3 regions of the Acidovorax radicis genome follow, and region 3 is predicted to be linked to each of the others. Evidence: predicted binding sites of a transcription regulator. Region 3 holds the regulator's gene; each other region holds the start of a gene.
What was found. The regulator FNR, encoded in region 3, switches genes on or off when oxygen is low (the NO sensors DNR and NnrR bind a similar motif). The targets are predictions, from matches to a motif close to TTGATNNNNATCAA.
Positions count from the first base shown of each region.

Region 1: a site for FNR is predicted at 787-800, ahead of KI609_RS00745 (universal stress protein). Genes of this name have one in related genera too.
Region 2: a site for FNR is predicted at 1,116-1,129, ahead of clpB (ATP-dependent chaperone ClpB). Genes of this name have one in related genera too.

Region 1 covers NZ_CP075184.1:169,359-171,624, reverse strand. Annotated here, with positions in the region: gene KI609_RS00750 (metallophosphoesterase) at 1-746, shown strand, start outside; gene KI609_RS00745 (universal stress protein) at 853-1,275, shown strand; gene KI609_RS00740 (fasciclin domain-containing protein) at 1,388-1,528, shown strand; gene KI609_RS00735 (TetR/AcrR family transcriptional regulator) at 1,641-2,264, opposite strand.
Region 2 covers NZ_CP075184.1:1,646,957-1,649,222, forward strand. Annotated here, with positions in the region: gene KI609_RS07525 (hypothetical protein) at 1-156, opposite strand, end outside; gene KI609_RS07530 (hypothetical protein) at 239-469, shown strand; gene KI609_RS07535 (molybdenum cofactor biosynthesis protein MoaE) at 517-993, shown strand; gene clpB (ATP-dependent chaperone ClpB) at 1,205-2,266, shown strand, end outside.
Region 3 covers NZ_CP075184.1:3,284,666-3,286,931, forward strand. Annotated here, with positions in the region: gene hemN (oxygen-independent coproporphyrinogen III oxidase) at 1-833, opposite strand, end outside; gene fnr (fumarate/nitrate reduction transcriptional regulator Fnr) at 1,023-1,745, shown strand; gene KI609_RS15010 (hypothetical protein) at 1,817-2,110, opposite strand; gene KI609_RS15015 (FixH family protein) at 2,171-2,266, opposite strand, start outside.

The DNA of each region.
Region 1 (2,266 bases), 1.9 Mb from region 3:
TGGGCTCGTACCAAGAAGGCTCACAGCTGGGCGATGAGGACTTTGGCCTCGCCCGGTTTTCGCCACTGCCACAGTATGCGGGCTGGCCCACCCCGGTGATTTTTGTGCCCGGCAACCATGAATATGACGCGCAGGACTTTGATGCCGCCCACCTGCGACTGCGCCAAACCTGTGATCGCCTCGGCATCCAATGGCTCGAACGCGAAACGTTGATCCTGGATGGCGTGCGATTTGTCGGTACAACCTTGTGGAGTGATTTTGATGCGCTCGCCGACCAAGCGGGCATCACCGACCTCGGGGCTCGCCTCAAACTGCGCGACAAGGCCTATCGCGCCGCGAACTTTTACCTGCGCAAAACCGATGGAACGCGGCACGGAGAGCCCTTTTTGGCCGAACCAATGCGCCAGCAGGCGCTGGTCTGCCAACAATGGCTTCGCGCCGCGCTGCAAGAACCTTTTACGGGCCCGACCGTGGTGGTCACCCATTTCGCGCCCAGCCTGCGCAGCGCCGACCCCCGCTATGGGCTGGTGCCGGGGACGGCGGGTTTTTGCAATGCGCTGGATGACCTGTTGCCCGATGCACAACTGTGGTTGCATGGCCATCTTCACGCACCCAGCGACTACCGGGCGCAGGGCACGCGCAGCGATGGCACCCCGTGGGAATGCCGCGTGATCGCCAACCCGCTGGGCTATGCGCGCAAGGGCGAGCAGGTGGCGTTCCAGCCGCAGTGTGTCGTGACCGTATGATCGGGCCGCGCGCCATGAGACCGCGCCGCGCAGAAAAAACATGACGCACATCAAGACAACAGGCATCCGCGCAGAGTAGTCTGACTCATCCCTTATTGGAGAACCTATGAACATCCTGCTTGCTGTCGATGGCAGCGCCTACACCAAGAAAATGCTGGCCTATCTGGCCACCCACGAAGAGCTGCTGGGCGGCACCCACACCTACACCGTGCTGACGGTTCAGCCCCCCTTGCCCCCGCGTGCCCGCGCCGCGCTGGGCAAGGAAGTGGTGGACAACTACCACGCCGAGGAAGCCGAAAAGATTCTTGCGCCCGTGTGCAAATTCCTGAGCCGCCATGGTGTGGACGCCAAGCGTACGGTCAAGGTTGGCGCGGTAGGCGAAACCATTGCCAAGGTGGCAGACACCGGCAGGTTTGACCTGCTGGTGATGGGGTCACACGGCCATGGCGCCATCGCCACATTGGTCATGGGCTCTGTGACGACACAGGTTCTGGCCAACAGCAAGGTGCCCTTGCTGATCGTGCGCTGAGTCTGCCGCGCCAGCCACAAACCGCTGCCAACGGCCGTGCTGACCCACCACGTGCTCTGGTCTCGGCGCGTTTATTGAAGGCCAAAGTGCCTGTCAACACGCCGTTATCGCCGTGCAGGGGCAAACCTTCACCGTCAGCGCAGGCCTGGTCACCACCGATCAGTGCACGCGCCAGAGCCACATCGTTGCGACCAACGTTTTCACCCGCAACGGCGTGATTCACGTGGTGGACAAGGTCATCTCGCCCAAATAGGCACGCGTTGGTGCGAGGCGCACGCAAGCGACAGGATGGAACAAAGCAAAAGAGCCCGGCATGCCGGGCTCTCTTTTTTGATTTACGAGCGTGCACAAGAGCCCGCTGATAACTACCTCGCAGACAGGCCGTCGAAACAGGTTCGCACGACCAGGTCGACAATCTCTGTGTCGGAGTGCTGGCCGCCCTCTTTGAGAAAACTCACCACCGGGTCGCATGCACGCGCATACAGCGTGTAAAGCACGACCAGCGGCGGCAATGCCGGGTCGATCACCCCTTGCGACTGGGCCTCGGTGATCCATCCGCCAATCTGGTCACTCACCGACACCAGTCCGTTGAGGTAATCCTTGTTGGCCATCAGGACCGCACGCAGCGTTGAATTGCGGCTGGGCAACAAAGGCATCTCGTTGGCCAACAAACGCTCCAGCGACCAACGCACCAGCTCGCGGAGCTTGTCAAGCGGCGGCATCTCGGCCGGCAGCCCCGCCAGATACGCCTGCACGCGTTCGAGGATCTGCACCATGGCAGCGCAGCACAACTCCTCCTTGCTGGAAAAGTGCTTATAGAGGCTGGCTTTGGCAATGCCCACGGCGTTGGCGACGTCGTCCATCGTCATCGCATCGAAGGCTTTTTCGCCCAACAGGCGGCAGGTGGCCTGAAGGATCGCGTCCTCGCGTGCCAGATGCATCTGTTCTTTGAACGAAACTTTGGGTGGCGGGGTTTGCATGGCGTTCATTT
Region 2 (2,266 bases), 1.6 Mb from region 3:
AAACAGCGTTGTTTTGCCCGCCAGCTCCATCACATCCAGGTCAATGATGGCGTAGGGATGGGGCACGAAGACCTGGTGTGCAAAGACATCGCGGACCGTGTTGCGCGGGGACGGATAGAGCTTGTACAGATCGGTTTGAATGGTTTGTGTGGCCATGGGCGTTGAGGGGAGCCTGTTTTAAAAACGCAGTGCGGGTACAGTGCGTGCGAATCGTACAGACAAACCTTTTTACCTATTTATGGCACGAAACAAAAGTGAATGGCCCGCCAAGGTGCTGGCGCTGGTGCGGGGCGGCAACCTGCCCGCCGCCATCGCGCAGATCAAGGTGGCCCCGACCGTTGGTGATGTCACGCGCCTGCAGGCCCTGCTGGCCCAGTTGCCGCCATCTGCCGCGTTAGTGCAGTTGCTCAAGGTGGTGGAGGAAGAGCGCGCATTGCTGGCGGCACCCCGCCTGCACCGGTCGCCGTGATCTCTCGTCCTCTTTTGTTGCCATCTGTCCCTTAGAGAGCCCTTGCCATGACCTTGCCCCACGTTTCCATACAGACCGGGGACTTTGACCTGTCCCGTGAGATCGCCGCCCTGCGCAGTGAAAACAAGGGGGTGGGCGCTGTGTGCAGCTTTGTGGGCACGGTGCGCGACCGCAATGAGGGTGATGCGGTGTCGTCCATGGAGCTGGAGCACTATCCCGGCATGACCGAGAAATCCATCGAAGCGATGGTGGCCGAGACGTTTCGCCGCTTTGATATTTTGGGCGCACGCGTGATCCACCGCGTGGGCTTGCTCCAGCCGCTGGACCAGATCGTCCTGGTGGCCGTGACCAGTGCCCACCGTGGGCAGAGTTTTCAGGCCTGCGAGTTCCTGATGGACTACCTCAAGACCCAGGCGCCTTTCTGGAAGAAAGAAGAAACCCCGCAGGGCGCCCGCTGGGTGGATGCGCGCGTGAGCGACGATGCGGCGCTGGCGCGCTGGGGCATTACGGCAAACAATGCCTGAATGCTCCTGAACTACCTCTGAGGCTGAGATGTTGAGTGAAATGGGCCTCTAGCGCTTGTTCATAAAGCGCGGATAGCTATCAAAAAGGTAGTGATTGAGGGCGGGGCCGCCGAGGTGATTCACTGACGCAAGTCAATCGGCAGGCCGGGGTACTGTCTTGAAATCAGGCACACACTGCCTCAAGTGCTGTGCAATTCGGAGGACATCCATCATGCGTCTCGACAAATTCACCACCAAGTTCCAGGAAGCCCTGAGCGATGCACAGACCATCGCCCTGGGCAATGACCACGCCTACATCGAGCCCGTGCACATGCTTGTGGCCATGCTCAAGCAGGACGATGGCCCCAAGGCGCTGTTGCAGCGCGCGGGTGCCAACGTGCCGGGGCTGCTGGCGGCGGCCGAGGCGGCCGTCAAGCGCCTGCCCCAGGTGCAAGGCAACGACCAGGTGCAAGGCGGCCCCGAGCTGGGCCGCGTGCTGCAGGCTACCGAGAAAGAGGCCATCAAGCGCGGCGACCAGTTCATCGCCAGCGAGCTGTTTTTGCTGGCCGTGATCGACAGCAAGGGCGAGGCGGCAAAAATAGCCAAGGACAACGGCCTCACGCGCAAGAGCCTGGAGGCCGCGATCGAAGCCGTGCGCGGCGGCCAGAAGATGGACAGTGCCGAGGCCGAAGGCCAGCGCGGCGCCTTGGCCAAATACTGCATGGACCTGACCGAGCGCGCCCGCATGGGCAAGCTCGACCCCGTGATCGGCCGCGACGACGAAATCCGCCGCGCCATCCAGGTGCTGCAGCGCCGCACCAAGAACAACCCCGTGCTGATCGGCGAGCCCGGCGTGGGCAAGACCGCCATCGTCGAAGGCCTGGCCCAGCGCATCGTGGCGGGCGAAGTGCCCGAAAGCCTCAAGGGCAAGCGTGTGCTGTCGCTTGACATGGCGGCGCTGCTGGCGGGCGCCAAGTTCCGGGGCGAGTTTGAAGAGCGCCTGAAAAGCGTGCTCAATGAGCTGGCCAAGGACGAAGGCCAGACCATCGTCTTCATCGACGAGCTGCACACCATGGTGGGCGCGGGCAAGGGCGAGGGCGCGATGGACGCGGGCAACATGCTCAAGCCTGCGCTGGCGCGTGGCGAGCTGCACTGCGTGGGCGCGACCACGCTCGACGAGTACCGCAAGTACATCGAAAAAGACGCTGCGCTGGAGCGCCGCTTTCAGAAAATCCTGGTGGGCGAACCTACGGTGGAGGCCACCATCGCCATCCTGCGTGGCCTGCAAGAAAAG
Region 3 (2,266 bases):
TCCAACGAGCGCGACAACATCGATACCTTGCTTGACGCCGTTGGCAGCTCCGCCGAAATGATGCGTCGCTGCGGCTTGAAACGCTCAGGGAGATGGGCATAGGCGTAGAGCGCAATACGGTCAGGATGCAACTGTGCGACCTGTGCCAACGTGCGATCAAAAGACTCTGGGGTTTGGCGAGGCAACCCGTAGATCAGATCCACATTCACCGAGTCGAAGCCCAGCGAACGCGCTGATTCCACCAAAGAAAACACCTGCTCTGCCGGTTGTATGCGATGCACCGCCTTTTGCACCTCGGCATCAAAATCCTGCACACCGAAACTCAGCCGGTTAAAACCCAGCTCGTGCAGTAGCGCCAAGCGCTCGGCGTTGACAGTGCGCGGATCAACTTCAATGGAGTATTCGCCACCCGGTGCAAAGGCAAAACTGCGCTTGAGCATGGCCATGAGTTCGCGCAGGCCCGCGTCGGACAGGAATGTTGGCGTGCCACCACCCAAGTGCAACTGGCTTACCACCTGCCCGCCACCACAATGTGCAGTGTGCAGATCAATCTCACGGCTCAGATATCGCAGATAAACATCGGCGCGATCATGGTGCTTGGTGATGATCTTGTTGCATGCGCAGTAGTAACACAGCGACTCGCAGAACGGAATATGCACATACAGGGACAAAGGCAACGCTTTCGCCATCGTCCCGGACCGCCGTTGTTCGAGGGCAAGGACGTATTCATCTTGCCCAAAGGCCTCAACAAAACGGTCGGCGGTCGGATAAGAGGTATAGCGGGGCCCTGGCACGTCGAAACGGCGCAGAAGATCAGGCGAAACAGCGGTCATGAGAAGATATCCTTGCGTACATCCAAACTGTGCCGTACCCTTAGCTGCCCGTCCTTGACCTGCATCAATTGATCGCATGTGCCAAACAGCGACAATTTGATGCACGTCACCCGTACCATTGCGGTTGAGACCATGCCATCTCGTGCGGCGCTCGTATAGCGCTTGACACCCCAACCAGTTCACGTGCTTATGAACCCGCTCACCATCAAAGTCGCCTGTTCCAACTGCAATCTGCGGGAACTGTGCATGCCCGTTGGCTTGAATGAAGAGCAGCTCCAGCGCATCGACGAAGTGGTTGCTGTTCGCCGCAAGATAAAACGGGGCGGCACGCTGTTTCGCAATGGCGAAACATTCACTTCGCTGTATGCCATCCGAACGGGTTTCTTCAAGACCTGTGTCGCCACTGAAGATGGCCGCGACCAAGTTACCGGTTTTCAGATGGCTGGCGAGATCATCGGTCTCGACGGCATCGTCAATGATCACCACACCTGCGATGCCGTTGCACTCGAAGACGCCGAGGTCTGTGTAATGCCCTTTGACCGCATCGAAGAATTGTCCCGAGAGGTCACGGCCCTGCAGCACCATGTGCACAAGATCATGAGCCGCGAAATCGTGCGCGAGCACGGCGTGATGCTCCTGCTTGGCAGCATGCGTGCGGAAGAACGTCTTGCTGCGTTTCTTCTGAATTTGGTTCAACGCCTGCACGCTCGCGGTTTTTCGCAGTCTGAACTCGTGCTCCGCATGACACGTGAAGAAATTGGAAGCTATCTCGGGCTCAAACTCGAAACCGTCAGCCGGACGTTCTCCAAATTTGTGGAAGAAGGCGTTGTGGAGGTCAAACAGCGGCACGTCCGCATACTGGATACCGAGGCGCTCAAACGCATCGTCAATAGCCAACAGGCATGCCATTGACCCAGTCTGGGTAGCGAGATTCCTGCCGGTAGGCTGGGCTCCAGCCCATGACTGGTATTTTCAATAGTGCATCAGGAACATGCATTTGTCTTGCGACAGTCGTCTGGCCGCTCACCGTTAGGCACAGGACAGCGGTTCAGCTCGAACGGGGACAATGACAGCAGCGTCGTCAATGCGCCACTGGCCATTGTGATGATCCAGAATATAAAAAAGGCCAGGGTATAGACCCCTTCCCTAGAAAGCGCTAAGGGCTGCCCAAACCAGTGCAGATCCTGCGGATCCACCAATGCAAAAACGAGCATCTCCAGCACCCCTGCCATGAGAAATGCTGGCCATGCAATCCACATCAAGCGTTGCGTCCACATATACATCCCGTCTCTTTTTCATAGGGCCTGCCGCATGGGGGCATGACCGGTGTTTTGTGTTCAGCGGGGTTGATCTTGCACCGGGGTCGCGGCATGGTTACGCCCTTTCATGGCAGGTGCGAGACTTTTCTCAGGGGCTTTCAGCGTCTTGTTGAT